Regions from separate parts of the Paenibacillus sp. FSL H8-0280 genome, predicted to be linked through region 2. Evidence: riboswitches for the same ligand, from Rfam matches in the RefSeq annotation. Region 2 holds a riboswitch; each other region holds the start of a gene.
The links. A riboswitch is a leader RNA that binds a small molecule or an ion and turns the genes downstream of it on or off. The one in region 2 is predicted to bind thiamine pyrophosphate.
Positions count from the first base shown of each region.

Region 1: another riboswitch for thiamine pyrophosphate. It lies ahead of MHI12_RS04460 (ECF transporter S component); the one in region 2 lies ahead of thiC (phosphomethylpyrimidine synthase ThiC).
Region 3: another riboswitch for thiamine pyrophosphate. It lies ahead of tenA (thiaminase II); the one in region 2 lies ahead of thiC (phosphomethylpyrimidine synthase ThiC).

Region 1 is NZ_CP150296.1:975,214-985,998, forward strand. It holds gene MHI12_RS04450 (radical SAM/SPASM domain-containing protein) at 211-1,086, shown strand; gene MHI12_RS04455 (pectate lyase) at 1,436-2,104, shown strand; TPP riboswitch at 2,277-2,387, shown strand; gene MHI12_RS04460 (ECF transporter S component) at 2,617-3,210, shown strand; gene MHI12_RS04465 (ABC transporter ATP-binding protein) at 3,211-4,782, shown strand; gene MHI12_RS04470 (energy-coupling factor transporter transmembrane component T family protein) at 4,757-5,551, shown strand; gene MHI12_RS04475 (PQQ-binding-like beta-propeller repeat protein) at 5,652-7,955, shown strand; gene MHI12_RS04480 (methionine ABC transporter ATP-binding protein) at 8,087-8,896, shown strand; gene MHI12_RS04485 (methionine ABC transporter permease) at 8,893-9,564, shown strand; gene MHI12_RS04490 (MetQ/NlpA family ABC transporter substrate-binding protein) at 9,611-10,468, shown strand.
Region 2 is NZ_CP150296.1:734,482-745,266, reverse strand. It holds gene MHI12_RS03490 (HAMP domain-containing sensor histidine kinase) at 1-928, opposite strand, end outside; gene MHI12_RS03485 (response regulator transcription factor) at 921-1,616, opposite strand; gene MHI12_RS03480 (helix-turn-helix transcriptional regulator) at 1,701-2,651, shown strand; gene MHI12_RS03475 (zinc ribbon domain-containing protein) at 2,725-3,543, shown strand; gene MHI12_RS03470 (hypothetical protein) at 4,009-4,176, shown strand; gene MHI12_RS03465 (hypothetical protein) at 4,359-5,045, shown strand; gene thiC (phosphomethylpyrimidine synthase ThiC) at 5,580-7,364, opposite strand; TPP riboswitch at 7,782-7,895, opposite strand; gene MHI12_RS03455 (IclR family transcriptional regulator) at 8,044-8,787, opposite strand; gene MHI12_RS03450 (alpha/beta hydrolase) at 9,147-10,172, shown strand; gene MHI12_RS03445 (Fe-Mn family superoxide dismutase) at 10,370-10,785, shown strand, end outside.
Region 3 is NZ_CP150296.1:3,640,594-3,651,378, reverse strand. It holds gene MHI12_RS16115 (spore germination protein) at 1-21, opposite strand, end outside; gene MHI12_RS16110 (nucleotidyltransferase domain-containing protein) at 445-1,527, opposite strand; gene MHI12_RS16105 (CD3324 family protein) at 1,684-1,950, opposite strand; gene MHI12_RS16100 (L-dopachrome tautomerase-related protein) at 2,231-3,325, opposite strand; gene MHI12_RS16095 (CotH kinase family protein) at 3,576-5,261, opposite strand; gene tenA (thiaminase II) at 5,386-6,048, opposite strand; TPP riboswitch at 6,163-6,260, opposite strand; gene MHI12_RS16085 (endo-1,4-beta-xylanase) at 6,467-9,139, opposite strand; gene licT (BglG family transcription antiterminator LicT) at 9,433-10,284, opposite strand; gene MHI12_RS16075 (glycoside hydrolase family 1 protein) at 10,302-10,785, opposite strand, start outside.

The DNA of each region.
Region 1 (10,785 bases), 240 kb from region 2:
ATGCAGTTGTGTGTTCAGCATATATCACTTGAACATGAACTGTAAAGAGGCAGCATGATGGATTTCTTGAGATGAGCGTGGATTCAGACCCGAACAACTGAACAATTTACCTGGGCTCCCTAACCCGATATAATAGTGGTGGCCCGTATAGGCCGGATCACAAAATGCAGGTGGGATTGTTCTCCCTCCTAGGCAGAATGGGGACCCGAGTTGAAAACGTTCAAAAAAGTATATATTGAGATCACGAGTATCTGCAATCTGGCTTGCAGCTTCTGTCCGCAGACGCAACGTGCCAAAGGATTCATTGACCCTGAAGTCTTCAACAATATACTGGAACAAGTTAAACCACACACCAATCATATTTATCTACATGTCAAAGGCGAACCCTTGTTGCATCCCAAAATAGATCTGTTGCTCGATTCCGCACATGAGAAGGGACTCAAGGTGAACATTACAACGAATGGTACACTGTTACCCAAGACTCAGCATAAATTGCTTGGCAAACCAGCGCTGCGGCAGATGAATTTCTCCCTGCACAGCTTCGATGGGCATGAAGGTTCAACAGACCGTGACGGTTACCTGCGTCATATTTTGTCCTTTGTACACGAGGCCGTTAAGCACAATGTCATCATCTCATTCCGGCTGTGGAATCTGACGCAGGATAACTTCACAAATGCTCAGATGAATCGAAATCGGGAGACCCTTGAAGTACTGGAACGTGAGTTCAATCTGGACTTCCGCATTGAGGAAAAAGTGGTTCCAGGCAGCGGGGTAAAAATTGCCCCGAATGTATACCTGAATCAGGACCATGAGTTCCAGTGGCCAAGTCTGGATGCACCTGAAGATGACGGCAAAGGTTTTTGCCATGCACTTCGCGGTCAGGCAGCTGTACTTGTGGATGGAACGGTGGTTCCATGCTGTCTTGATGGCGAGGGTGTAATTAATCTGGGTAATGTGCACGAGAAGTCATTCTCGGAGATTATTGAGGGTGAGCGAGCGAACAATCTGGTATATGGCTTCTCCAAACGGGAAGCTGTAGAAGAGTTGTGTCGAAAGTGCGGTTATCGTCAGAGATTTGGAGCCTGATATCTTATATCAGCAAGCCGGAAGCCATTCAAGATCACACATTTGGAGACAAATGTAGTGGTCTTTCTTTGTTATCGGGAATTCAAGTGAGGGGTACATACGTTACAAATGAGCATACCAGAGGTTGATTTCAGCATATTGCTTGAGAGACCTGGCATGCAAAAAATGCCGATATGACAGGGATTGCAGGATGTCATGATATATCTGATCTAATGATTATTCTAGTTACCTTCCTTATTTGGTAGGATTAGGTTGTGGGTCGGACAGAGGTGCACCTCTGACGAACTTCCAGGACAAGCTCAGGCTTGTACACTACCAAAAAACGAGAGAATAAGGGAGGAATAAAGTTATGAAAAAAATATTGACGTTGTTGCTGTCGGCTGGTTTGGTTGCTTCCATATTTGGTGTAGCTCCGGTTGCTGCTGCACCTACAGTTGTTAATTCAACGATTGTTGTTCCAAAGGGCACGACCTATGACGGTCAAGGCAAAACATTTGTAGCCAATCCTTCCACACTGGGTGACGGTTCTCAAGCAGAAAATCAGAAGCCAGTCTTCCGTCTGGAGGCAGGGGCCACGCTCAAAAACGTAAACATTGGATCACCAGCTGCTGATGGTGTTCACTGTTATGGCAACTGTAATATATCAAATGTGGTCTGGCAGGACGTGGGCGAGGATGCACTGACATTGAAGTCTGCCGGAACGGTCAACATTACCGGCGGGGCAGCGTACAAGGCCTATGATAAAGTGTTCCAGATGAATGCGGCTGGAACAATTAACATCAAAAATTTCCGTGCAGATGATATTGGCAAACTGGTTCGCCAAAATGGTGGAACATCCTTCGCAGTTAACATGACGCTGGATAACTCCAATATTTCCAATGTGAAAGATTCGATTTTGCGTACAGACAGCAGCACATCACAAGGGAAAATTACGAATACCCGTTATTCCAAAGTACCAACGTTGTTCAAGGGGTTTGCTTCAGGGAAAACGAGCCAGTCTGGGAACACGCAATATTAAGAACAGGGATACCTTGGAATACGGATTGAAGGCGTGTATGGATAAGGTAGCTATTTCACATCGTGAAGTATGTCCAAAAGGCATCCAGGGGGATGCCTTTTCCTATGCCAACTTTTGATTTTTGTAGAGACCATTGCCACAAATACCCATCTGATGTACATTAGAAGCAATGAAATAAGTGAACCGGGAGCTCAATGAAGTTGGGCTGAGAGAGTGGCCTTGTGCCGCTGACCGTACATCTGATCTGGGTAATGCCAGCGTAGAGAACATGGATTTGCGATATGTAAGGGTGAATTGTGGGAATGAACGTGGATGAACAACAGACCTCTTTGAACTGTGGTGGTGTATCTGCCATGACGAAGGGGTGCTGGCTGATATTCCGTATTTTCGACATCCATCCATTACATCATTGTGAGGATTGTATACTGCGCGTAAGGCCTGCCCGGAACCGGGGAGGCTTTTTCGTTTATTATGATAACCCCCACAGGGAACAGAGGAAGGACGTAGAGAACATGGCAACAAAAGCAGGCAACAAGCGATTGAAACTAACGGATATTCTGGTAACCATCGTAATCGCAGTAGTGTTTGGGGTGATTTACAAGATATGGGGACCTACATATGACTTGATGAAACCGTTCGGCGTTCATGCGGAGCAGATGATCTACGGCATGTGGTTTATGGCGGGCACGTTTGCTTTTGTTATCATTCGTAAACCAGGCGTGGCGATTCTTGCCGAAGTTGCGGCTTCAACGGTAAGTGCTTTTCTGGGCAGTGAATGGGGCATGTCCACACTTGTATACGGTCTGTTGCAAGGATTGGGAGCCGAGATATTCTTCGCCGCATTTTTGTATCGCAAAACCAATCTGTTTGTCACTTGTCTTGCAGCCATAGGAGCTGCAGCGGCTTCGCTTTTGCTGGATTATCAGTACGGGTATATTGATTCACTCTCGGCCTGGAACTACACGTTATTTATCGGATTCCGCTTCATTGGAAGCATTTTGATTGCTGGAGTGTTCGCTTATTATCTCGCCAAAGCATTGGAACTGACCGGTGTAACGCGTTCGCTCAGACCGGTATCGAAACAGGATTATGAGGCTCTGGATTAGATGAACGGGGAAGGGAATTCGCAAGCGGTAAGTGTCACAAATCTAAGATGCAAGTTCCCGGGAGAGAAAGCCTTGGTATTTCAAGGCTTGTCTCTTTCTGTGCGTCAAGGAGAGAAAGTGTTGTTGCTTGGCCCAAGTGGCTCCGGTAAATCGACGTTATTGCAAATTCTGAGCGGTCTGATACCACGTTCGGTTGAGATTCCGATGAAATGTGATGATATTCAGGTTCCCGCCAAAGCAGGAGTGGTCTTTCAAGATCCGGATACCCAGTTCTGTATGTCCTTTACGGATGAAGAGATCGCATTTGTGCTGGAAAACCGAAATATTTCGCGTGAAGAGATGGCGGGTATGATTGAATATTATCTGGATCAGGTGGGGTTATCCTTTGAAAAGAATCGTGTATTAATCCAGTCCATGTCTCAGGGGATGAAGCAGCGTCTTGCGATTGCTTCGATGCTTGCCATGGACCCGGAGGTATTGTTTTTGGATGAACCCACTGCACTGCTGGATGATGAGGGTACTTCTCAAGTGTGGGATACCGTTAAACGGATTGCAAGTGATAAAACAATCATCATTGTTGAACACAAAATTAATGAGATTGTGGATATGGTCGACCGAATTATTGTGTTATCACCTGAAGGAAAGATCGTGGCGGATGGGCCAGCACAGCAGGTATTTACACATGAACGGGGCAAGCTGAAGGCTTATGGAATCTGGTATCCGGGTGTGTGGGATGAGCACGAGCAGGCAGCTAAGGAGGAAGAGGGAAGTAATTCTGGAGAGCTTCAAGTGTGTGTGGATCACGGCATCTCAAACTTGGAAGCACAGCAACCGTCTGGCTTATCCGATACACCGGGTATATCCCCCATATCTCACGTCTCATCCTTATCACCTGGATCACCCACCTATCAGCCTGCACTGGACTTGAAGCAGTTCACCGGATGGCGTGGGAAAACACCCTTCATTCAGGTCGAGCAGGCCAAAGTATGGCATGGAGACTGGATTGGTATTGTCGGAGCTAATGGAGCTGGAAAGAGTTCATTGTTGTTATCTCTGATGAATATCCTAAAAACAACAGGTCATTATGAGGTTGAAGGCCAGCCTTCTGGCAAAACGGAGCAGCTTGCAGATCAAATCGCGTTTGTATTTCAGAACCCGGAGTTTCAATTTGTGACTAACACCGTCGCGGAAGAAGTGGAATTCTCATTGCTGGGGGGCAGGCTTACAACGGAAGAAAGACTTGCCAGGACGAATCAGATGCTTAATCAATTTGGATTAATCGACCTGTCCGAGCGTCATCCCTACCAATTATCGATGGGGCAGAAACGACGCTTGAGCGTTGCCTCTGCACTGGTGAGAGAGCAGCGAATACTGCTGTTGGATGAACCTACTTTTGGGCAGGATGCCCGCAATACGTTTGCCATGTTAGCCCAACTGGAGCAATTGCGGAGAGAGGGAACAGCCATTGTTATGGTTACCCATGATCGTGAAATTGTAAAAAGATATTGCACCCGAATCTGGTCGGTGGATGAGGGGAGGTTATCTGATGCAACTGTCGTTTCCTCACCGTGAAACCTGGCTTCATACCGTTAATCCGGGATTAAAGATGATCATTCTGACGATGATGTTTGTTATCGTTATCCTTATCCACAATCTGAATGTAATGGCCAATGTTGCTGTGGCGATGATGTTATTACTGTGCTGGACAGGTCACCCATGGTATAGATTGATCCTGTACGCGTCCCCATTCATTCTGGTGTTTATCTCCACATCTACAGGTATGATGATGTTTGGTAAGGGAGAGACCACATGGTATACGTGGGGACTGATTCACATAACCGAAGAGAGCTTCTATCGCGGTCTACACTTGGGTTTTCGCTCGCTGAGCATGGCGGCGGCTGGGTTACTCTTTGGTCTTACGACCAAGCCAGTACGGCTGTTTTATTCCCTGATGCAGCAGTGGAAGCTACCTGCAAAATATGCTTATAGTTTTCTGGCCGCGATGCGCATGATCCCGATTTTGCTGGATGAATTCCAGACGCTCCGTTACGCTATTCGTATTCGGGGAACAAGGCAGCGCGGATCTCGTTGGAACGTGTATGGTACGCTGAAGCGTTACGCTATTCCGCTACTGGCACAGAGCATTCGCCGTGCACAGCGAATGGCGGTAGCGATGGAAGCGAAGGGATTCACGGATGGCGCGAGCCGAACGTATTACATTCAGATTGGCTATTCGCGAGCTGATCTGTGGTTTGTATTTTATTATATGCTCACCTTAACAGCTGCTTATTACATTGGGGTCACCTTTCCTTATCATGCTACGATGGTGGATGTAAGGTAATACGGGGAGATAGAGTGAAATATATTGAGGTAACCGGTAACTTTTTCCTGTATGCAGCGTCTATATGGAAATAACTTCTAATGGATGGGGATGAACGAGAGTGAAGACGGGTCCTGACTGGCAGAGAACAGGGTACAAATGGATTACCATGACTGGATTATCAGCTGTGCTGTTGACGGGCTGGATGCTGCTGGATTCCAAGATGGTTGTGCTTGGAGGACAAGCTTTGGCTACAACGCCACAAGCCTTGGGTGCAAGTTCTCAAGCCTCATCAACACAGTTGGCCTACAAACAAGGAGAACCCGTTACGCTCATCAATGACATCCCTCTGTTCAAAAACAAGAGGGACGGCAGTGTGGCTGCTGACCAGATGGGGATTGAATACTATACAACAAAAAACGAAAAGTATACGTTGGTCTCGGTTCGAGGCGAGTGGGTACAGCTTAAGTCAACCGATCATGGAAACTTTTGGCTGCCAAGTTGGTATGCACTGAAGGAGAGCAGAAGCATGACGGAAACAGCTCCCCAAAGCTTCACACTCCAATCAGGCAGCAAGCTATATCTGGCTCCAGATAGTTCTACAACTTGGTCTAGTGAGAAAGCGCTAACAGATAAGGCTGTTATTGTTGCAAAGTGGAAAGGCTGGTATGGGGTCTCCATTGCCCCACGAGTCTGGGATAAAGAATCCTTCACGTATCGACCAGGACTCTTCTGGATCAAGGCACAGGCTATAGAACAGCGGATGAATGTGGCGGATGGTTGGTTCCAACAGGATGCATCGGTGCCAACTTCGGTTATACGCCATCTGGCAGATATTAAGCTGAACAAGGCAACCACCTCCAAACAAGTGGCTGAGTGGTTAGGCGAGCCGGATTGGAAAGAACACTCCAGCAATCTTAAAGACACTGGTTACCCGATGAGTATTGGACAGACCTGGCGATATGAGCGAGCAGACGGCCAGGTCTTGGTGACATTTAATAAGAATGGCAAGCTGATCAGAACTCGCTGGAACCTACCACAGAAGGATCGAAATGCTGTCGTTTCTGATTGGAACATCAGTCGGGCGGATGAATATGGGTTTACGACAAAAATCTATGGTACAACGCTGCCGTCTACAATACCCTGGAAATCGGTATGGACCAATCAGGGTGATATCAACTATACCTTTTTGCAAGCAGCTACAGATGATGTTCTCCTGATGAAAGGGGATGACGGTGGGTTTAGTGGGTTTCATTATGAGAGTTCAGCATACGCACTTGACCGACATTCCGGCAAGAAATTATGGGAGATTAACGCGGGATATGGAAGACAGCAGGTAGAGGTGGATGCGGGACGCCAACAGGTTACCATCTACACTGATTATGACCCTAAGAAGAAAGAATATGTAGATCGCATACGCCACCTCCAGTTGAAAAACGGTGATGTCGTATGGGAGTATGCCCCCAAGCAAAAATTCAGATTGAATGGCATCACCGCTGCTAAGAACGTTGTGGTTGTGGATAGCCCGGTTGTTGAGAGCTCAAGCAACAGTTGGTTAACGGTTCTGGACAGTGCAAACGGAAAAACATTGTGGACGCGAAAACTGGCCACAGGTTATGAATTATTGAACAAGAGTGCAGATGACCCCTATGTGTTGTATTGGGAAAAGAATAAGCTGGTTGCAGCCGATCCGCAATCGGGCCGAACCGTATGGAGCTTAAAGGGCAAACGATCCACCATAGAACAATTTTGGAATGATCCATATACTGGTGGAATTGAACGTCTTGATCCCTTTGCAACCACGAAAGCTGAAAGATGGCTATCACTAGATAATCAGTGGCTTCTGCTTGATCTGAACACGGGGAAAAAGCTTGCCCAATTCCCTGCTCGGGTAGGACAGAGATTTGAGGAGCTGAATGATGGCATGTTGTTGATCCGTGAGAACAAAAACGGCGATCATTACGGAGAATATGAAGATTTTACAACTACCCTGTATGATGCCAAGACAGGCAAAACACGCTGGACGATCAAGGGCAAGATTGAACGAGGACTGGTGGAAGAGGATCAGTTGTATGTGATTAAGAACGGTTATCCAGCGGCTTTGGATTATAAAACGGGGGAGACGCGTTGGAATGCCAAAGATACGATTGCAACACTAAGGCATCCGACGAATCAGGGAAGTTATCTGGTCATTGATGATCAGTTACTGTTGCCCATGGACGAGAATTTGCTCGTGATGAACAAAAAGAATGGAGCACTGTTAGGTCGTGTACATGACGTTGTGATGGGAAACCCGGAGCATCGCGACCGGGATGCGAAGAATGGAATGATCAACCGGATCGGAAATGAAGTGTATGTGGGTTCGTCCAACGGACGTTTTCGTGTATATGAAGCCAGCCGCCTTCAGGAGGCAATCTCACCTTAAAAGCTTGTCTCGTAAGGGATGTTGATTTATTATAAATGAACAGGCTTGCTCGCGCTCCGGTTATCGGCTGTGCGGGCTTTCTTCATGTGTTCTTGAAGAACCATGCATGATCATTCACGGGAGGACTCTCCATGATCTCATTATATGGTGTAAGCAAACGTTATAACGAGCGCGGTTCCCGTGCAGATCAGGGATTCGAAGCATTAAGCTCGGTGTCCCTCGAAGTGGGACAAGGAGAAATACATGGCATCATCGGATCGAGTGGTGCAGGCAAATCCACGCTTCTGCGGATGCTCAACGGGTTGGAAAAGCCGGATGATGGTGAGGTTGTTGTGAATGGGCAGCACCTGACCCAGATGAATGAACAGAGTCTGCGTCAGGCACGAAGATCCATTGGCATGATCTTTCAACACTTCAATCTTGTCAGTAACCGAACGGTGAGTGGCAATGTCTGCATGCCATTGGAGCTTGCGGGTATGCCCCGTGCGCAGCGAGTTGAACGTGGACTTGAGGTGCTGCGGTTTGTTGGACTGGAAGACAAGGCGGGTCAATATCCTGCTCAGCTTAGCGGAGGACAGAAGCAGCGTGTGGCGATTGCACGAGCGCTGGCCAGTCGTCCGAATGTGCTGCTCTGTGATGAACCGACCTCTTCGCTTGATCCACAGACCACGAACGGTATCCTGGATGTGCTGCGACATATCAATGAAACGCTGGGCGTGACCATTGTTGTAGTAACGCATGAGATGGAAGTGGCTCGCCGACTATGTCACAGGATATCCGTCATGAAGGATGGGCGACTCGTTCGTACGTTGTCTAAAGCGGAAGTGAGCAGTATCCCTGCTCCGCAGCCTGATCTGCTGACCTCCTTGCTTGCGGGTGACGAATACGGGATGACAGGTTCGTCTCTGTTCCGTCAGGCAGAACAGGAGGACAAGTCATGAGGTTACCTGAGTCTGTGCTGAAATATCAGCATGAGATATGGCAGGCGATTGGAGAGACTTTTGTCATGGTGGGCATCTCCATTGCGGCAGCTGTTCTGATCGGGTTACCTTTGGGTACTCTGCTGTACTTATTCCGGAGAGGACAACGGTATCAGAATCAAACGCTGTCCTTTGTACTCGGTAGTGTCGTCAACATCGTTCGTTCGTTTCCATTCTTACTGCTGGTTGTATTCATGATTCCATTCACACGGATTGTTGTGGGAACGTCCATAGGTACACTGGCGGCAACCGTGCCACTCTCGGTTATTGCGATTGCCTACTACGCCAGACTGGTGGAACAAGCGTTGCTGGATGTACCGAGGGGAGTGGTTGAAGCTGCTGCTTCCATGGGGGCATCGACGATGCAACTTGTGGTGAAATTCTTGTACGTGGAGGCACGATCTGGTCTTGTACTGGGACTCACGACAGCTACGATTAGCTTCATCTCCTACTCGACGGTGATGGGTATTGTAGGTGGCGGCGGGGTTGGCGACTTTGCCATTCGCTACGGTTATCAGCGCTTCGAAACGGAGATTATGGTATTTACGATCATCATTATGATTATCCTGGTACAGATGATCCAATTCACAGGCAGCAGACTGTCCCACTGGCTGGATCGCAGATCCTGAACGGTTGGACCGTGTATTATTAAGAATAACCAATACAGATTATACGATGAGGGGTAGACATGAAATGAAAGCAAAAATGATGCTTATGTTGCTTGCAGTAATGCTTGTTGTAGCTGCTTGTGGCAAAAAAGAAGAAACACCTGCGGCTGAAGGAACAAAAGAAGATACACAAGCTGCACAAGAAGTTACGCTGAAAGTAGCCACGTTGATTCCACCGATGACAGATGTACTGGATATTGTTAAACCGCTATTGAAGGAAGATGGAGTCAATCTGGAAGTTGTTGTGCTGTCAGATAACGTACAGCCAAATACGGCACTGGCGAACAAGGAAGTGGATGCAAACTTCTTCCAACACGTACCTTACATGACCCAGTATAATGAAGCGAACAATGCCAATCTGGTGGCTGTACAGCCTATCTATAATGCCATCTATGGCGGCTACTCCAAAAAGTACAAAACGATTGAGGAATTGCCAGAAGGTGCAACGATTGCAATTGCAAACGATCCTTCCAACATTGGTCGCTCTCTTGTGATGCTGGAGCAGAACGGATTGATTAAGCTGAAAGAGGGCGTAGGTTTTAACGCCACACAGGCAGACATCACCGAGAATACAAAGAACTTCAAGTTTGAGGAAGTGGACTTGTTGATGCTGGCTCGCATGATGGATGATGCTGATCTGGTAGCCATGACACCGGCATATGCCAGTCCACTCGGTCTTACACCGAAGAAGGATGCACTGTTAACCGAGAAGGATGATTCCCATTTTGCAATCACCATGGTTGCCCGTGAGGATAATAAGGACTCCGAAGCGATCCAGAAGCTGGCTAAACGCATGGCGGGTCCAGAGGTCAAAGCCTTCTTCGAAGAGAAATATGCAGATATCGCGATCCCGGCATTTAAATAGAGAATACGTTGGTCCAATGTAAATAACCTTTAGATCTGAGCGATAACGCTTGGATCTTTTTTTTGTCGTTCGCGTGCTTATTAACAAGTATTTAGAAAGTTAACAATTTGGTCATATCCCCGGAACACTTTATTTAATAGTTTTTTCGTATAATTTGTTTGAAAATAGTTCTTTTGGATTATAAATTAAGAGATTTGTTCGAGTTTTTTAGTGTAAAGAGTGTTTTTCACAAGAAGTGAGACCTAGTTTTTTAAAAAGATGGTTTACAATCTATGAGAGCTTCACAAGAGCTATATAAGTTGTATGAATCATTCAGC
Region 2 (10,785 bases):
TATCGAAGATATGCGGCAATTCCTCCGGACGAATATGTCCACCATAGTTAATTACCTGAATGATGACCTGTTCTGCATCCCGATATCCGTTAATATCTACGTACATGCCATCCTTGCCATGCCGTGCAGCGTTAATTAGCAGATTCTCGAACACTCGAGCCAGCAGCTCGCCATCACCCGAGACCGTAAGGTCAGTGTCTATTTTTAGTCGGGCGACTAGTTGGTTCTTTTCAAATACAGGATAAAGTTCTTCGTTCATCTGCTTCAACAGTTCGCTAAGATCCAGCTGTGTCTTGTTTATAGGCAGCATGCCATAATTCATACGGGTAATTTCGAACAAATCATCAATCAGCTTCTCCAGACGCTGTGATTTGGTGAATGCAATCGATGTAAAGTGCCGCACCTGCTCCTCCGTTAACTGATCATCCTTCATGAGCAGATCCAAATATCCAAGCACAGACGTCAGCGGGGTTCGCAGGTCATGCGCCAGATTGACGACAAGCTGGTCCTTACTATTTTCAGCAAAATCCCCTCGTTCTACCGCTTCCCTTAACTTCTCACTTGCCAGGTTCACATCCTCCGCAATCGTACCTAACTCGTCCTTCGAGGAGATCTGCACACGATGCTGAAAGTCTCCATTGGCCAAATGCCTGATCCCTGTGGAAATGTCCTTGAAATACGTCGCGTAGGGCTTGGTAAACCAGAAGAAAAATAGAATGGCCAGTGGAATAAATAAAATCAGGAAGAAATAGATATCCCCGATACTTTTCATAAAATGACGATATTCAGCGAGCTGATCTTCTGCACGGACACCCGAATAATAAGCTTGTAAAAGCTTGTAAATCCCATAGGTAATTGCGCCAGAAGCAAGCATGCTCAACCCTAACAACATAATCATGGTTGTACGAAAACTTCTTCGTTTAGTCATTAAACGTGTACCCCACACCCCAGATCGTTTTGATAAACTTATTCTTGTTCACATCTTCTCCCAGCTTTTTACGCAGGGTCCGAATATGGACCATCACGGTATTCCCGCTCTCGTAATAGGCTTCTCCCCACACCTGTTCAAAAATGTTTTCTGCACTGAACACCTGCTTGGGGTGACTCGCGAGCAGATACAAGATGTCGAACTCCTTCGGTGTTAGTTCCACTGGTTTGCCGTAGAGTGTAACGCGATGTTGATCTGGCGTGATAATGAGCCCACCCTTCTCCAGAATGGACCTCTGAACAGGCACAGACTGGCTGAATTGCAGAGAACGACGCAACTGAGAGTTGACCCGGGCAACAAGTTCCATCGGATTAAACGGTTTGGTCATATAATCGTCCGCGCCCATCACAAGTCCCGTAATTTTGTCCATATCTGACGTTTTGGCACTCAGAAAAATGATCGGTAAATGATGCTGCTCCCGAATTTTACGGGTCACCTCATACCCATCCATGCCAGGCATCATGATGTCCAGAATCGCCAAATCTATCGCTTGGGTCTGAACAGCTTGAACCGCCGCCTTCCCGTCAAAGGCCTTGATGGTGTGATATCCTTCTTTTTGTAAATGTAAAGCAACCAGATCAGCGATCTCAACTTCATCGTCTGCGATCAGAATCGTAATTCGCTTCATTGCTTATTCCACTCCTATGTGTGATGCTCAACAATATAACATATTTGAATCCAACAGATAAACCAATGAGAGGAATCCATAGATATGAAACTGGAACGTTTGTTAGCCATTGTAGTGCTGCTGATCAATCGTGGACGAGTACAAGCCAAAGACTTGGCAGATACGTTTGAAGTATCCATTCGGACCATCTATCGGGACATCGACACATTGGGCCAAGCTGGCATTCCGGTGGTGACGTATCAGGGGGCAAGCGGCGGGATTGGTCTGGCAGAGGGCTACCGTCTGGATCGAAACGTATTAACAGACAAGGACCTCGCTTCAATCGTCACTGCACTGCGCAGTGTATCCACTTCCCATGCTAATGCGGCGCGTGAGCTTCTGGTCGAAAAACTCAGCAGTATCGTACCTGAATCCAAAAATGACGATTTTCAGGCCAATACCAATCGATTCATCGTTGATTATTCAACCTGGACACATCCCGAAGCGCTGAAAATCAAGCTTGAACTTATCGAACAGGGTATGGATCAATTACGCCCCGTAACCTTTACCTACTGCAGTGCGGAAGGTATCCATACTCACCGAACTGCTGACCCTCATACCATCGTACTCAAGAAGAATTCCTGGTATCTGTATGCTTTTTGTCACGAGCGGAATCAATTTCGCATGTTCAAGCTTGTGCGCATGCAAGATGTCACACTTGCTAATGAGCACTTCGAGCGTAAAGTCATCAACCCACAGGACAGACCCTGGCAACAGGAATGGAGCCGTCCGGACAATCAAGCTAGGTTAACCTTGAAATTCCATGCTCGCGTCCGTCATATTGCGGAAGAATGGTTTGGGATCGAGAACGTCATGCCTGATGGGACTGGGTATTACATCAGCCAGGTTGCTTTTCCCGAGGATGGCTGGTTATATGGATTCATTCTGGGCTTCGGCGCGGACGTTGAAGTATTGGAACCTCAGCATATTCGGGATGAAATATGCCGTATCGCGGAGCAAATTGTACAAAATTATATCTCCCCGACTCAAACCTGACAGACAGCTGTCCAGTTCCTCCTCGTATACTTCAGATATATTCAATCTCTACATATATGAGGAGGAACTAATTATGAACGTCACTGTATGTCAAAGCTGCGGTATGCCACTCACAACCCCTGCCCAATTCGGAACGGAAGCAGATGGAAGCACAACCCGTGAGTACTGTATCTATTGTTACAAAGAGGGCAAGTTTGAGCAGCCCGGTATGTCACTTGAAGGCATGACGGAGATGTGCACTGCCATTCTGAAGGACGAAGGCATGGATGAGGAATCCGCTCGTTCGATGCTGCGCAACCAGCTTCCTTTTTTGAAGCGTTGGCGCACAAATACAACAGATCAACATGCAGAATCTCTCGCTGAAAACCCTACTTTTTCCGCTAATCCTGGTCAGGTAACAACAGAGCATTCGTTCTCTGCCCAGCCCGTTCGTTATGTCACGCTCCCTGGCAAACGTCTTGCCGGCGTATCCGCCCGCACAACCAACGCCATTGAGATCAGTGGCAAAGGTTGTATTCAGGGACTCTGGAACAATTATTTTGCCTCAGAGCACCTCCCTGCACCTGAAGTTGTTCGTTATGGTTGTTACACGGATTACACCGATGGGATAACCGGAGAATACACCATACTGGTAGGGCATGAGGTCAGTCCGAACGAATCATTGCCTGAAGGATTGGATGACATTCTACTCCCTCCTGCAACTTACGCCGTATTCACTTCCAGAAAAGGACCGATGGCAGAGGTTGTTGGCGAAGCCTGGGGAGCCGTGTGGGCATGGGATAAACAAAGCGATCGTACGTTCACCGGGGATTTTGAATTATATGATGAACGCAGCCTAAATCCCGAGAGTGTACAAGTGGATATATACATCGCTGTTCGCCAAAGTAGATAAAACCAACACGATACCACCTCAGACAGAATCCAAGTTTCATCGCATCCATCTTCATATCAAGCAAGCTGCCGAGTACACTCGGCAGTTTTTTGTTATATCCGGAACTACATTACCCCCTAAACAACCCGACCATGGTACCAAGTTAGTTAGCATGCTTTGCATCATTTAACCAGACAATATGCCTCATATGCGGGTACCATTGACTTCCTTAAAATTAGGACTATTCACATAACAACCGATTCGATCCTCCCATATCAAACCATTCATATCAGGTCCTTTACTCCTGAATTTCCCTAAAACCGTTTACATCTCCTTAAAACCGGGTAAAATCACTACAATCCAATTGGAATTACGCTTTAAACTCTTCTATTTCGTCTAACAAGTCACATGTACCTATATGCGCACCTGGCATGGTAACCAGTCGAAATACATAATTCAAAAAAACGCATCAAAGGAGGAACCAAGATGATCCGCATGCCTATTCAGCAAATGATCCCGTACCATCACCAATATCCGCGCAACACGGCGACCACTGCTCCTAAAAAGGAGAATGAGAACACTCAAGGTCTATCCTTTCATGAAATTTTACAGCAAAAAATGGCGAAGAAAAACGCTTCTCCTTCCCTTAGATAAAAATGGACACCGGACCGACCCTAGTCGAGTCAGGTTATCAACCGTCTTTCCGCAGCTTGGCGGAAGGGCGGTTATTGGCGTTGGACAATAAACGACTGTACAGTTCTCAGTCATGTTTCTATAATGGTTTAAATATCTAAGAGATCCATGACATATACGAACTGTAAAAGGGGACTTAGCACATGATCACCATTGGTTGTTTTCACGCTCATTATTCCAACATCGCCTTAATTGAAGAGACGCTTGCTCCTTATGAAGTTGAATTGGTCCATTACGTCGATCCAGGTCTGGACCGTCTTAAACATGACTCTGACTTTTCCGAGGTCGTTATTCACGAGAAGGTAGCCCAGACGCTCCAATGGATCGCTGAGTGTCATGCCGATGCCATTCTGGTTACGTGTACCCTGTTTGCAACAGTATTGGAGCAGGAAGCCATACAGGTCCCTGTGCCTGTGATCGGCATAGATGATCCGTTATTGCAGGAGATGCGGCGAGTACCAGGAGATTACATAATAGCATTCACCAACCCGGCAACTATTGAAGGAACGATGGCACGGGTGAATCAGGCATTACAGCAAGAGGATGAGAATGGGCAACTACACGTTGCCAAGACATCTCAGACGGATGCGGTGTGCATCCCTGGGACATTTGAGTTGATTATGCGTGGAGATCAGCAAGGGTATCTCGAAGCGGTACGAGAAGGCTTACAGCAGATTGCTGAGCAGTATCCGGGTAAAACGGTAGTGGCAGCCCAACTGTCTATGGCTCCCGCAGCTGCACAGGTTACAATAGATCGCGGTATTCCAATCCATAGCCCGCTGGCATTGCTTGCGGCGTATTTGGAGAAGAATTTGGGCCTGGCTCGATAGTAGTGGCTGATTTGGAGTGAAACATTACAATCACTAAAAACATGTGAAAACTACTATATTGACTCCTTTTGCAAAATAAAAATGCTCTCGAACAAGAGCATTTCAAATGGTATAATCACTTTGTACAGCCAATTTGTGGTGGGAAATAGGCTTGCCTCCAGTGGGAGGTGATCCTATGAACTTCTCTTTTAACGACGTAATCGTGTTCGCGATGTTAATTATTGCGCTCCTGACATACATCGATCGTAAAAAGAAGTGACCCGCCACAGGTTGACGGCCTGACGGGTCACTTCATCTGAACTTGCTGCACTCGGAGGAATACCCACCGCAAATGCTGTGCAGGAGTAGCCATTGGCCTGGCTACTCTTATTGGTGTTTACTTACATTCATTTTATTAAACATCTGCTAGACAATCAACCATAATGCTGATAAAAAGTATCAGGAAGCTGATCAATATGATGATGATGAAGACATGATAGCAGTATTCTCACCTTCAAACGATGTCAGACTGCCCAGCTTGCGCTGTACCGGCGCCTAGGAACGTGTCCGATATTCCTCGGCCTTTTCCTGCATGCCCGCTGCTACAGCCTCATTCTCGGACAATCCTTTGTCCGCCGCAAAGGCACGAATGTCCTGCGTAATGCGCATGCTACAGAACTTTGGTCCACACATGGAGCAGAAATGAGCTTCTTTGGCCCCTTCTGCCGGCAGCGTCTCATCATGGTAGGACAGCGCCCGTTCCGGGTCCAGCGAAAGGTTGAACTGGTCACGCCAGCGGAACTCGAACCGTGCCTTGGACAACGCGTCATCGCGGCGTTGAGCACGCGGATGGCCTTTTGCCAGATCGGCGGCATGAGCTGCGATCTTGTAGGCGATGACCCCTTCCCGCACATCATCCTTGTTGGGCAGGCCCAAATGTTCTTTTGGCGTAACATAACAGAGCATCGACGTGCCGAACCAGCCAATCATGGCCGCCCCAATGGCGGACGTGATGTGATCGTAACCCGGGGCAATGTCGGTCGTCAGCGGCCCCAGCGTATAGAACGGTGCTTCTTTACAGATCTCCATCTGCAAGTCCACATTCTCCTTGATCTTATGCATCGGTACATGCCCCGGACCTTCGATCATCACCTGCACATCATGCTTCCATGCGATCTGCGTCAGTTCCCCGAGCGTAGCCAGTTCCGCCATCTGAGCTTCGTCATTGGCATCGTAGATACTGCCTGGACGAAGTCCATCTCCCAGCGAAAACGCCACATCATACCTTTTCATAATCTCGCAGATTTCTTCAAAATGGGTGTACAAAAAATTCTCCTGATGATGCGCCAGACACCATGCTGCCATAATGGAACCGCCCCGAGACACAATACCTGTCATTCGCTTGGCGGTCATGGGGATATAACGCAGCAGTACACCTGCGTGAATCGTAAAGTAGTCCACGCCCTGCTCTGCCTGCTCAATGAGTGTGTCACGGTACAACTCCCAGGTCAGCGCTTCCGCTTCGCCATTCACCTTCTCCAGCGCCTGATACAGCGGCACCGTACCAATTGGCACAGGTGAATTGCGGATAATCCATTCCCGGGTGGTATGAATGTTTTTGCCTGTGGACAGATCCATCACCGTATCCGATCCCCAGCGTACCGCCCAAGTCATCTTCTCCACCTCTTCCTCAATGGAGGAAGATACGGCAGAGTTGCCGATGTTGGCATTGATCTTCACGTGAAAATGACGACCGATCAACATCGGCTCACTCTCCGGGTGATTGATGTTGGATGGCAGAATGGCCCGTCCACTCGCCAGCTCCTGCCGCACAAATTCCGGTTCCACGCCTTCACGAATGGCGGCGAATTCCATCTCTGCCGTAATGACTCCCTGCCTCGCGTAGTGCATCTGGGTTACACAGCGTCCCGGCTGTGCCCGCAAGGGTTTGCCACGTAATCCGGGATACTCTTCGGCGCCGGCTCTCTTCCCTCCGGGCTTCAGTCCGTTATCCTCCGGTTTAACCGTACGGCCTTGATAAGCTTCGACATCGCCACGCTCTGTGATCCAGCGAGTGCGCAGAGCTGGTAGACCTGCACGGATATCCGCATGAAATTCGGGATCTGTCATGGGGCCGCTCGTATCGTAGACACGCAGCGGTTCGTTATGCTCCACCCCTTGGGGAGTATTTGTGTCATGAAGGGCTATCTCACGCTCCGGTACAGCAATATCCGGCCGTGAGCCCTGAATGTATACTTTGCGGCTACCGGGAAAGGGCTGAACCCGTCCGGCCGCTCCTGTTTCCTTTTCCACCCGCTGATCGTTATGTTGCTGTTCCATCGCTTGTTGTCCCGTTTGATTTCCTGTACTCATGTTCGCTTGTCTCCTCCTCAGTGTTCGTCGCTTGTTTGGTTGGTTTCGTCATTAGCTCAATTTCGTACCTGTCCCAATCATGCGCAATGCAGAGAAGAAAGAGCGATCCTACATCAGACCAGGGGAGACACTTTTCATGTACAGTTAACAACAGACGGAGGCTGCCACAGATCATCGATCTATGAGACTTCCCTCCTCATCCAAGCCCACTTTTGTAGGTTAGTGAAAAAGAAGCCCATAGAATACGCGCTATATCGCCTGTTCCCTGTATATAAAAAAGCCGGTCCCCCGAAGGAACCGACTTTTATGTCCATCACCAATAATGCACCTTCAATCAGCTCCTTAACGGAGCCCAACAAGGGTCACATCATGTGGTGGTTGTGGTCATTTCGCCGATTACTTCCCTACGCTGGTATGATCCAGATCAGGTGCAAAGGGTCCGGAATCTCATGCGATTCCGTCTCAGTCCGGACAATTCGGACTCCCCCAGTAACGTTAATAAGTTGCGGCTTACATAAGCCGCCGTTCATATTCAATAAAGCTGGCCCCGTTGGGCCGTCCATTACAGAGTAGCGCAACCGGAACATAAAAACAACCTTTATATTCCAGAACACCAACTCAATTGGAGAAAAACCTCACCTCAACATCAGGATAACATGAGCCCCATTTGCGTAGCTGCATCCTTCAACACAGGTGCGTATTCATGTAATGTCTCCTGCGAGAGTCGGCTGACAGGCCCTGAGACCGAGAGGGCAGCTGCAATATTGCCTCTGCGATCCATAATCGGTACAGATACCGCGGCAGCTCCCGGCTCACGTTCCTCATAACTCGTCGCATATCCGTTATCCCGGATATCTCCCATTTGCGCCAAATACACCGCGGGATCAATAAACACCGGCCATTCCGGCCCGTTCATCAGTTCTTCACGATCCTCGTCCGTGGCAAACGCCATCAGGACTTTGCTGGAAGCCCCCACAGACAGCGGGAGTCTAACACCCACTGGAGCGACTCGGCGGATCGCCTGATCACTTTGCACAGCCTGAATCCGTATCCGTTCACTCCCATCACGCAGGTACAGACTCACGGTCTCCCCCAATCGATCTCTCAGTCGCTCCATCGCAGGCAGCAGCAGAATAGCGGGATCATCACTGCGGGACATGTGAGCTGACAGCTCCCAGATTCGGATGCCAAGTCGGTACTTCTCTGTTGCTGCATCGCGGATCACGAACCCTCGATCCTCCAGCGTAGCCATCAAACGGTGGACTGTACTTTTGTGCAGGCCGATCTGGCTGGCAATTTCGGTGAGTCCCAGATCACTGCGTGTGGTAAAACATAATAATATATCCAGCGCCCGTTCCACAGCCCGGACGGTTAACTTGCGATCTTCCATGGCATAATGCCCTCCTCATGTTTCATCACATGAAACTTGGTTACATAAATTATATGAGAAACGGTCTCATCTGTAAACCAAAAAGAGCCAAAATCAAAATAGGCCAACGTGTAAATTTTTCCTTTTTATAAGACTTAATCCCCTGTAATTTACACACTAAGGTAATGTTACCCATATATCTTAAGAACTATATAACAATTGCGTAACAAATGCCCTCAATCAATTGACTTTGACTATATTGGAACATACGATAAAGATATATTACATTAAGATATCGCTCTGAAGCAGGCTCTGAAATCGACGCAATTCTCTTTTCATGTCGTTGTTATCTTCAACTGAACTTCAAAGGAGGGGCATTCATGTATCAATCATCCCAGAGCGAAGCCCCGCTGCAAACAAAAGTGTCCGATCTGCCCTCTTCCCTATCACCGAGGCTGATTCGGTTCAAACATATTATCGTAGCGTTGCTGCTCTCCGTTGTATTTTTTCTACTGTTTTGTTTTATTGCACTGCATGGTTATATCGCATGGGTATTATCCAATCCTACTGTAGCGCCGGTCTTCTCCAATCCGATGCAGGCCAAGAACATGAAGTACGAAGACATCACGTTCCCGGCAGCAGATGGCAGCCGCACGATGCAGGGATGGTATATACCTGCTGACAATGCTGCAAGCAAAACGATTATTTTCAGTCACGGCTATGGTGCCAATCGTGAAGAAACATGGGTACCCATGTATGACCTGGCACACTATGCCCATCAACTCGGTTTCAACGTGGTGATGTTCGATTACGGCTTCGCTTCTCAAGTGAACAAAGCTGTAGCCACAGGTGGCAAAGCTGAGTCACAGCAATTGCTGGGTGCCATCCAGTTCGCCAAGCAGCGCGGTGCGCAGGAACTGGTTGTCTGGGGCTTCTCGATGGGTGCCGGTACAGCGTTACAAACCGGACTGATTACGAAGGAAGTGGATGCAATGATTCTGGACAGTGCGTTCCTGCTGGAGCCAGATACGCTGTACCACAACATTCACAACCAGATCGATTTGCCACGTCAGCCTACACTGGAGATCATGAAACTGTTGTTCCCTGTTCTGAATGGTACCGGATTACAACAGATTCCATACCAGGAAGTGAAAAAGGAAGATTATCCGTTCCCGATTTTCTTCATCCATGGTACAGAGGACGAGAAGGCGCCTTATCCAATTGCGGAGCAACTCGCCGCCAACCAGACCAATCCGTACTCCGATGTATGGATTGTCCAGGATGCGCATCATGAGTTGATCTTCCGGGAGCATCCGAAAGAATATCTGCGCCGTGTCTCAACTTTCCTCAGTCATGTAACGAAAACAAGCAGTGACGATGTACAGAACACGAATAATGGAGAATAACCAAATTTCAATCATTGAATTTATTCCAGAGCCCTCAGGGGCTCTTTTTTTTGCACTCATAGGACAACAAGCTCGTGGAATATACTCTTGGGACGCATGAACAGACGGTCTGAACGCATAGATCATTTGTCGGATTAGGTTACCTGTATGAACTATTTTTGCATTTTTTAATTTCATCTAAAGGAGGTCTCGCGTATATGAACTGGTATGGATATGGTCACCTGCTGCCTCTGCGGACATTGGAGGAAATCCGTTTCTGGAAAGAGCAGGAGAAAGAACATACACTCGTCATTCGTGCCCTGGTTCCTGATCTGGAGCCCCCATACGTCAAGCTACTGGAGGAATGGGAGGTTACCTTTGCAAACAGTGAGCGAGTAGCCAATCAGCTTTTAAAACAACTATTGCCCGCAACCCATCCACCTGCTCCCTACATGGTTCGTTGTATCGATCAACTTGTGTTGGCAGCTCGGCAGCAATCGAGAGAGTTCATCAAACAGCTGTATGTTGTTCTGGAACAAAGTGCTGCTGTGCAAGCTGTTCCGCTTGCCAAAGTACTCATTCTGCATTTTATCCGCGAGTCGGAGTATTTTCTGGGCGTATTGGATACGCTTGG
Region 3 (10,785 bases), 2.9 Mb from region 2:
AGGCTCGTGTTTTTCAACCATGGTCTTCTCCTTTATCAAAGTAATAAAATGGTGATAAGGTTAATATCTTGTCCTGTAATCGAAAAATCATACGACCGGCAATTTGTATACTAAGCCTCATCATGTTCGAGAATGAGGGTAAATCGGGATCAGGATTCTTTTATTCGGTGAGAATGCATGTGGTAATCTGCATTTTTTTCAATGCATATGAAAAAACCTCAGCCGGTTAAGCGAGCTGGGGTCAATAAATTAACGATTAATGTTTTTTTAGTTGCAACCACTGTTGGTTTTGATTCCGTTGGCTTTCGCATCAGGTGCTTTGAAGACCCCTAATTGGGACTACTAGAGTTGCACCTAAATTCTTCATTTAATAACAGAATCGGAAAATAAATCTGAAAGATTGTCTACAGTCCCGTCTCCGCGGACTTATAAATGAATGTAAAGTCAGTGATTCATATAATGGGCATATAGTTGCTCGAAGGTTGTAAAATGTTCGACTGTTCTGCCGACCTTATCATACTCTTCTAGATAATCATCCATCACTTCAAGGAGCTTCTCTTTCATAACTGGTAAATTACTTGCATCAAAGTACTGCATAAGATCATATTTCTTGGTGCCTTTCTCCATGGCCATTTCATCAAGATACCCATGTGCTCCAAAGGCCGAAAGAAAGACGTAGGAAGCATTGTTCGCTGTAACACTGTTCAAAATTTTATTGCGGTAGTTGCACCACAATTCTTCGTATGTTCCCCTTAGATTATCAAAGGTCGGAGCCGGTTTAACAATGAAGTTATCACACATCGTGCTATGTAACCTGGTAACACTGTTCAACATATTAAAAGATGTTATTCGGATATCTTCAATGGTATGAGCTTCAATGATTGACATGTATAAGGATTCGAGATCATCCGGAACATAACGAAACGAACGTATCTCTTCCAAATATCGCTTGATTCCTCGTTTGATACACGTGTTATTCATACTCACCAAGGCATTGACTAGATTGTACAGAACGTCAGCAGATGCATATCGAACTGAACCGATATCTTCACCCAGCATCGTATCGCTATATGCTTGCTTAGCCATATCGATCCATTTATTTGCGCGATTAAGACATGCTTCTCCTATCGGGGTTGCAAGTGCATCAAGAGTTTTTTGCCGAAAGTCGTTCAATTTCTCCAAATCCTCAGGCGTTGCATAGTAGAGTATTTTGAGGTCGGTTAGGCTCGATACGTTGGGACTCTCCAAGGTGGATTGCTCTTGTATTCTTGAATCCCATGGCGTGCAATAGATGTCATATCCAACGTCGTCCAAGATGAAACAATCGGATATTTCCCATCCCCTTTCTGTATTATTAATGATAATTAAATCAAGATCGCTCTTCTCGTGAAAGTCCCCGGTGCTAAATGAACCAGTAAGCCCAATAATGGCGATATCGTCTTGAAAATCTCTTTTTACGCGTTCGATCACCATTTTAATGAGCAGTTCATTTTTGTCCAGCAGCATCTTCTTTATGTTTTCGTTCATTTATTACACCCCTTTTCATGATCCGGCTGTCCTTCATCACAACAACCTTAGCTTGAGTCTATTGATTTAGGGGTGCGGTTACTATGTATAAGTTGATTTAAGTCATCTTTGAACAAAATCCGCTAAACCGTCGATAAGACGTGTTAGCGGATAGCATTAATTCTTTGTATAGACTATTTTCTTAATGCTTTCACAGGACAAGAAATACCGATCCGCCAACTCCTCTACCCTGATTCCATTAAGGAATAAGGATTTAATCTCAGCGTTTCGAGCAGAGACCTTACTCTTGCTCTCTGTTTTCTCGCCCCATTTTAGATGCGTCTCTTTGGGTTTGGGGATATAAACCAATTCGCCTTGAACGTATTCTTGAATGATACGTAACAATTCTTCCGGAAAAATAGACTCGGCTTTTGAATATTTCATGGGCCTCACTCCTTATTTAATAGATCAATAAGGTGCAAAGCCAGTTAGTAGAATATTACGATTCGTCGTTGGCAATGTGATTATTCCCAGGCTCTATGCAAAGCATTGCCATATTCTTCACTGGCTTTGCATAGAGCTGTGCATGTAAGAATCCTACCCCGATTGTTTTCAATAGCCTCACCTCCATAGAAAATAGATCGCCGCTATTTGCTTATTATATCAGAGCTTGTTGTTCAATTGTTTAATGATGTCTTAGGGCAGATTCGACTTACGCAACATATCAAAAGGTAGGAGCAGGTAATTCATCTATTATCATACGTAGTAGACTATAGGGTTTTTGTCGCAGGTCTTTTCCGTAATGAAATCTGGCCTGCCTATGTAATTGGTTCACAATTACATATAAATATTGATCTGGACCAATAGAAAAAGTATCCGGCCATAAAATTCTCGGATCATGGGCGATGGTTTCCATGATTCCATTCGGGGATATTTTTCGAATGCTATCGTTTTCATAGTCTCCAGCATAAACGTTTCCTTTTGCATCCGTTATCATTCCATCAGAAGCCCCCTTTTCTCCCCAATACTGCACAAGATAACTTAAATTGAGATCCGGTATCGTTCTGTCTCGCAGAGCTTCTGTTGAGATTGAGTATAGATAACGACTGGATAGTGGACAAAAAAATAACATTTTTCCATCTGGGGAGATCGCTATACCATCAGAGGCCAATTGAAAGGGAGATGTTGAACCATCGGTGTTTCGATTTATCAAAATTTCACCTTCCACTTTCGGTAAAAAATATGGATCAGGTGAAGTTGAATTTGCTCCATTTAACCGTCTATACGCATTTCCATTTTCTAAATTTACAACGATAATAGCGCCTGGCCCTCTGGAAGAAGAGTCCGTTATATATGCGAAACCTGCTTTTCCTACACGAAAGTCAAATCGGACATCATTCAGATACGTTGTCGGCAAGACTACATCATCAGCAAATGTATATACTTTTCTTATTGTATTTGTTTTTAAATCTACAGCGACTAATTTTGCCCCTCCTTTAATTGGCTCAGAAAAATTTGGTGCAGCCGTGTCCAGTACCCACAAGGTTCCCCTTCCATCTGCAACAACACTTTGGACACTGATGAAGGACATAACGATATTCAATGGGTTGATCAAATTCGTTTCTACATTAGGATAAGGTTGCATCTGACCCTCAACAATTTCCGCTACCGTAAATCTGACGTCATCTCCCCATTTTGGAAAACAAATAAAGATACGCCCGGTTTCGGATACACTAACGCCTGTAGGCATAGCCCCGTAAAAGGAATGAACGAGTTCTAACTTACCGAAATACTTTTCCATAGGTAACATAGGTTTTATGATATCCTCCTTAACATATTTGAATAGATATTACCTATAATATGTTCCAGACTTTTTCTAATACCTGGCCCTTAATCGTCTTTTTCTACGTGTTTTTGAAAATGTCCAAGGAACAAAAAACCAATGCGAACGACAAAATGTCGGTACGCATTGGTTTTATTAAATGTCAGGCTATCCGTCTACTTCAATGTCCGATCTTTTGCTGATCACTGAACTCATCTTGATTATCTGTTCGCTTTACGTAATTCACTTATTTTCCATCCTGAGACTGATTACTCTCTGCAGCTTCACGACCGCGACCTCCCATGCCTCCTCGCGTATTATTTTCACCCAGTTTGGACAGGTCAACCGAAGAAGCATCAATCAGTGAATTCGAGTCCTCTTTTTGTTTCTCGGTCGTGGAAGGGATATTCCCGTCCAGTTGCCCTTGTATACTTTCTGCACGCAGCGAGCCAAGTTTGGTCAATTCTGTAACAGCTTCCTCGTACTTATCATACGTAATAAACGCTGTAGGGTCTTGCTTCACATATTCTGAGATCATGTTGTTCAGGCTTTGCACTTTTTCTTCATATTTTCCGTCTGCGAAGTATCCATCTACGATCTCCTGCAAATATTCATGATACTTGGCCTTATACTCCGGCACCTCAAGGAGCTTTCCTAAAATTGGACGTTCGTCCAGGCTGCCCCCTGATACCGGCGTATCAATCGCCAGATTCACGACATCGGAGGCAGAACCAGCTTGAAATCCACCGAAGGCCATGTTGTAGTCCCAGGGCAACATGCTGATCTGTCCATCGTTTTCATACAGATAATAGTTATGTCCCATGTTGGACGTGTAACTGTCCATATTGACAACGACCGTGTGGGCTGCAAAATATCTCAGAACTTCGTCCACATCCACATATTTCTCCAGTTCGGTACCTGTGCTCAAGTTTTTGAGCGATTCAATGACACGCTGATAATCTTCCTCTGTTGTTTTGGTCTCAGCATTGTCGAAGATGGCGGAGTAACTGGATGATTTGTCATCGGTATACACCAATGAAACACCATTGCCGCTTCCATCCATACCACCTGGACCACGGTTACCCTTCATACCTGCTTCCGGTAGTGTATTCGCTCCATCTTCCCCTGTCCCGCTGTTCATATTCGGTGGACTTGCACCATCCGGTGGCGCCATACCTTCAGTAGGTGGCTGCATATTTCCATACCCTTGTGCAAAAGGATTGCCATCTGGCCCTCCCATTCCTCCTGCCCCCATGTTGTCATCATTGTTCGGTTTGTAAAGTTCACCCTCATCATTCTTGGCTCGGGCGAGATATCCGCTGTCAATGTCTTCAACAGCCAGGTACAAACCCCAAGTCTCTCCATTTACACTAATATTGGAGAACGCGAATAAGGGTGCGTCTACGCCAATATAACTCATGATGTCATAACTCAAGTATTCCTTCATATAACTATTGTCGCTAATCATGTTGTTCACAACGAGCTTGTCCAACCCCATCCAAGTTTGATCCTTAACATACTCATCAAACTTGATTTTGAAACTATATCGATCCGTTGTATCATCGCTAGCGACTTGCCGAAGGCTGGAGTTACCCTTTGGACGAATTCCGACGTTTTCAATCGTTGTTCCGTTAATCGTAATATTAGCTGAGATGTACTGCTCCTCATTTGCATTATCCAGCATTTCTTTCCATGCCGTTTCATCCACATCAATCGAAATGGACATAACCTCAGTTTTGTTGATTTGATCGGCATACCCTACTGTCTGCGCAGTATTCTCCGTTTTACTCTGATTATCCGTATTCGTTTGTTCCTTTTCAGTCGGATTGTTGTCCGAGTCTCCATTCTCTTGATTAGTCGAGCTGCATGCCGTCAGCATTGCAGTACATAACACCGCTACACCGATAAATTTAGGCCATTTGTATATGCTCATTGCCATCACCTCATGATTGTTGTTGAATCTTTTTATATGTAATCATCATAGATGGCAATTCTTAAATGAATCTGAATGAGTGGCGTCATATGGTACTCTCTCATTGAATTAACTACCGGTGAACTCAAGGCTCCAGCCTCCATGACATCTCCCAAAAATCAAGCTCAAAGCGACTGCACATCACGAAAATATCTTCCATCCGTTGGTACGTTCCCTCGCTACAGCCTTCTAATAGCTTATCCGTTAACGTCACAAGGGATTGATTGCTGCTGTTGTATTCAGAGGAAGCATATCCTGTGATCCACTCTCCGTAAAAAGGATGCTCAGCTGCACCAGGCTTTTGGGAAAGAACTTGACCAATCTCTGCATAGCTCCATGAGCAGGCCAGAATGGATACAAGTACTTCTGCTATGCCACCCGCATGGGAAACAGAGAGCATATAGTTAGTATAGGCTGCATTTTTCAGTGCAGGTTTTACCTGAAAAACATGATCCTCTGTTATTCCTAATCGCTCCATATAAGAACGATGAATTTTCATTTCACCATTCAGGATGTTATCTACGTTTTCACTAAAAAACTGCATCAATTTGGGGTCGTGCGACTTGACGATACCTAGTGCAAATACACGGGCATAATCGAACAGGTACAAGTAGTCTTGCAGCAAATAATAACGAAATTGTTCAACCGGTAAGGAACCATCTCCGATCCCTTTAACAAAGGGATGCTCAAGACATTCCTTCCACACAGGCTGTGCTGCCTGATATAGTCTCTCTGAAATAGTCAACATGTGTTCCTCCAATTCATAATGTACGTATTTAAAAACAAAAAAAACGAAACATCCATAGGATGTTTCGCAGACAAATACACTAAAACAAGGGAGTTCGCATGAGCTACCCAAGTACAGTGTTTCATCGTTGCATCCCTACGTTGGCATTATCCAAATCAGGTAAGGTCGGTTTAACACCCTCTCAGCCGGTTAAGGCTCCCTCGCAAACGGTTAGTATGTAGTTAATTACTTTCTTATCCACATAAAAGAAAAAATAACATTCATTTAGTATATCAAGGGCTGTTAAATATAGTCAAGGCAGATTGTATCGCCCTCATCAGCTTGAGTGACGTATGTAAACGATGAAAACCATCACAACAATGGTTGAGTTTTAGCCACTGTTATGATGGTTTCTATTCTTGCAACTACTGCCGATGGTTTAATGCCCGAGTTTGTTCTTTCCCACAAAAGTGAGTATTCCGTACTGGGAAGTGTTTCTCCAGCTCTCATTGGTCGTATCATTCCATTTAGCTACGCTCTGCTTACCTCCGCCCTGGTTGTCGTTAATTTGAAGCTCGAAGCCGAGAACATTTCCTGTTTTGGGCGTCAATGATTGTAAATGAATTCTGGCTTCTACGAGGTATCCTTTATTTGTTTTCTTCACAGCACTTACAAGGCGTCCGGGTGAGGCACCGCCTGCAAAGGTTCCTACATTGTCTGCACTGATTCTGAACTGGGCATCATCATATTGAAAATACGGTGTGCGCTGGTGATTCTCGTCCAGGAAAATCTCAACCGAATCCTGATCCCATGGGTTGATGCTATCTGTGATGATGTTTGGATCAGTGACGTCGATCAGCAGGTATAGATATTCACCTGACCACATTGCGCGAGCCACTGCCTCTGCACCTTCGCTTTGGTTCAACCGGTTTACTTCAAACGGTGCAGCCTTATTCCATGATGTGTCTTTCTTCCCATCAATCTGAACAATCCCTTGTACAGCTTGTGCAGATTTGGGCATAGGGGCAAGCTGAATCACGCCGTATTTGCTTGTATCCTGTTCCTGAGATTGTGTTCGATCATTCCAGTACAGTGGATTATAAGGTTGTGTCCCACTTATACCGCCATCAGTCACACGGATATCCAATCCGGCTTCATATTCTGATCCGACTTGGATACCACCCCACGGAATGGACAATTCAACCTGATATCCGGTTTTGGTCTCGCGTACACGATATGAACGCTGCTCCACGCCCTCAGCTTTGCCAACCCGCTTAATGATTACATGTCGGTCATCTACTTCATATGAAGTGGTCTTGCCATTATTGAGATCAACAAAGATATCTACTTTGTCATTCACATCTGCCTTCGCATCCTGAACATCCACGAGGATATACAGGTTACTATGATCCCATAAGGTGCGGAAACTGGCTGATCCCGAAGAGTCACCCTTCAGTGGAGTAGACACCGCTTTGTTCCAGAGCGGATCTTGTGACTGTTTTTTGATATCCGGTTTACCCGAAAGTGAGACGGCTCTCTGTGTCAACACAGGCAAGCTGGATTCATCCACAAGTCCCCAGTATGCTTTTTTGGCCTTAAGGGCTGAATCAAACAGCATAGCCTGGTTGTTGTAAGACTTCTCATCTTGGAGTCCCCATAAGGTAACTGAAGAAATGTGGTCTTTGTGTTTTTTGTACAAATCCAACAGTTCCTTATATCGATACGCCTGCTTTACTGCGACTTCATCGGACATCTCTTCACCAAATGGAATTCCGCTATCAACATCCAGTTCCGTGATCTGAATATCCAATCCAAGTTCGGCGAACATGTTGATCGTTTTTTCAATTTCCTCGATGGGCGGGGATTCCAGGTTATAGTGGGATTGCAAACCCACACCATCGATGAGCCCTTTCTCTTTCAGTCGTTTGACCAACCGATACATATGCTCTCTTTTCTCAGGAACTTCCGTGAAGTATTCGTTGTAATATAATTTGGCATCCGGATCGGCTGCACGAGCGAATTCATAGGTTTTTTCAATGTAATCCGGACCGATTAGTTCATAAAAGGGACTTTTACGTAAACCGTTGGCATCACCGTTGCTATCCGCAATCGCCTCGTTTACCACATCCCAGGCATAGATCTTACCTTTGTATCGGGTCATGACGGTTTCAACGTAATCCTGAATCCGGGCAAGAAGTAATTCTCGACTCGCAGGGTTACCCTGAGGATCCTTGAACATCCACTCTGCTGCATCAATATGCCACAACAACGCATGTGCGCGTACGCCCATACCATGCTCCTCGGCGAACTGAACATATTGATCGGCTGCCTCGAACTCATAAACACCTTCGGAAGGAGACATGTACTTTGGTTTCATCTCGTAGGTTGCGGTCAAGCTGTTAAAGTGCTTTGTGAGCAGTTGTCCATATGCGCCTTCCAACTGCCAGCGATACACCGCTGCACCAATGGGGAAATCATCTTGATACAGGTCCTTCAGAGACAGAATCCCTTCTTCAATCTCCAGTTGCTCGGCCAGAGTAAATGATACATCATCCACATAGAACGATAACGTATCTACGCTATCTTCAGAGATGTAGGGTGTTTCGATGAACAAATTCAATTCAGTGGGATCATCGCTATACTGAAATTTTCCGGTGATCTTGTGCCATGTATTCCATTCTGTTTTGGCAATTTTCACGCTACCGATTGGGTTCCAGCTTTCGGCAGTTGTTTTTTTATATGTGGTGAGCTGTAGTGTTTGATCCGTGGTGGGCTCCTGAGTAAGTCTTACATATGCCGCAATTTCGTACTCTTGGTTACGCTTAAGCAGATCCTTCATGGATAACATCGGTCCATGATAGGAACGCTCACGGTTGGCGACCAGCATACTGGACTGACCTTCGTGTGCTTCCTGCTGTGTCACTGTCAGCCTTTCGTTACCTGTACGTGGAGTCCATCCCTGAAGTGTACCGTCTTCAAAGTTTGTGCTCAAATGACCTCCCTCCACTTCCGTAACTGCTTTGGCTGCATGTGAGACATTCGAAAATGGAAGCAGGGCGAGTACCAGCACAAGAACCAAGGCTGTTATATTCCATTGACCTAACCGTCTCATACAATTCCTCCTCTTGATTTGGTCTAAGTATTTCTGAACGGATTAACATCCAGATAAATAGATTATAGCTCTTTGGATAGCGCTTACATATAACAAATTTCCAATAGTTATAATAAAAAAGTTATCTTTTGGTAATTGTTAGTTTAGGAAACTGGAGTTCGTTCGCGTGGAATATCAAAAAAGTCGCTACATATTTGCAAGAATAAAAGACCGTTTCCCGATAAAATACGAGAAAACGGTCATAGTTAGAAAGTATCTTTTTTCTGTTCACTAACAGGCATATAAACTTTTTTTTATAATCGTCCCTCGTCACCCTGTTCCTCCTGCACAATTCGAGCAATGTGAATCATCAAATATAATAATTCCTCGTTCGATATGGAGATATCCAGCATATTCTGCACGTAGGTTTTGATCATCTCCGCGCATTTGTATTCAAGCGGATGCTCCTTCACCATGTGTTGAAATATAAAATCTTTCGCCGAATTGCCCAGACGTCCTTCTTGTAAACGCTGGATGAAGAATTGCAGATGTGTGACAAGTCTCACATAATGAATGGAATTTTTGTTCAATTGCATATCAAAGGTGTATTGTATCAGGTTAAAAATATCTTTTAACATCTTAACGGATTGCATTGTGCGCTCCATATTCTGCTCATGCGTTTGGGCATTCACGAAATGAAAAGCGATATTCCCTGCTTCTTCTTCCGGCAGTTCAATACCCAATTCTAGATTCAGCATCTGAACGGCTTCAAGGCCCAGTTCGAATTCGACAGGATGAAACCTCTGGATCTCCCATAACATGCGATTCTGTAATGCTACACCTTTTTTCCATCGTTCAATGGCAAACGACAAGTGATCCATAAGCGTAAAGAAGATTTGGTCGTCAAGAGACAACTGTTCTTTTGCATTGGTAATCAGTTTGTTTATGACATTCACATGTTTTTCTGGCATGTTTTCGATGGTTCGTACGTAAGCCTGGGCAGACGGATTATTTTGCAGAATGAATCGTTTCTGGATATGCTCCTCATCGATTCGCTCGCCGACTTTGCCTTTGAATGCCAACCCTTTTCCCATGACAATCATCTCTTGTCCCTGATCATCTTTGGTCAGAAGCAAGCTGTTATTTAATATTTTGATTACTCTCATGAATTCATCACGATCCTTTATTCTTTCGTGACCGCCTGATCCGAATTTCCGATACATCTGCCATTCTGTTTAATGACCTCTTGATACCACGAGAAGCTTTTCTTCTTCAAACGCTTCAAGTCTTTCAGATCCTGTTCACCACGGTTTACATAGATCATTCCATAACGTTTCCCATACCCCTGATGTGTGCTTACCACGTCAATAACGGACCAAGGGCAATAACCAATCACATCTACTCCATCTGTTAGAGCCAGTCTGATCTGTTCCAGATGTTTCTCGATAAAATCAATCCGGTACGTATCGTTAATGGTGTTATCTGCCTCAAGTACATCCGGGGCTCCAATACCATTTTCCGTAATTAGAATAGGGAGACCATATCGTTCACATACCTTACGCAATGTCAGCCTTAGGCCAACCGGGTCGATGACCCAGCCATATTTTGTTTTTTCGGTATAAGGATTCTCCGCTGCCCGGTAAACCCCCTGCTCACCAAGCATAATT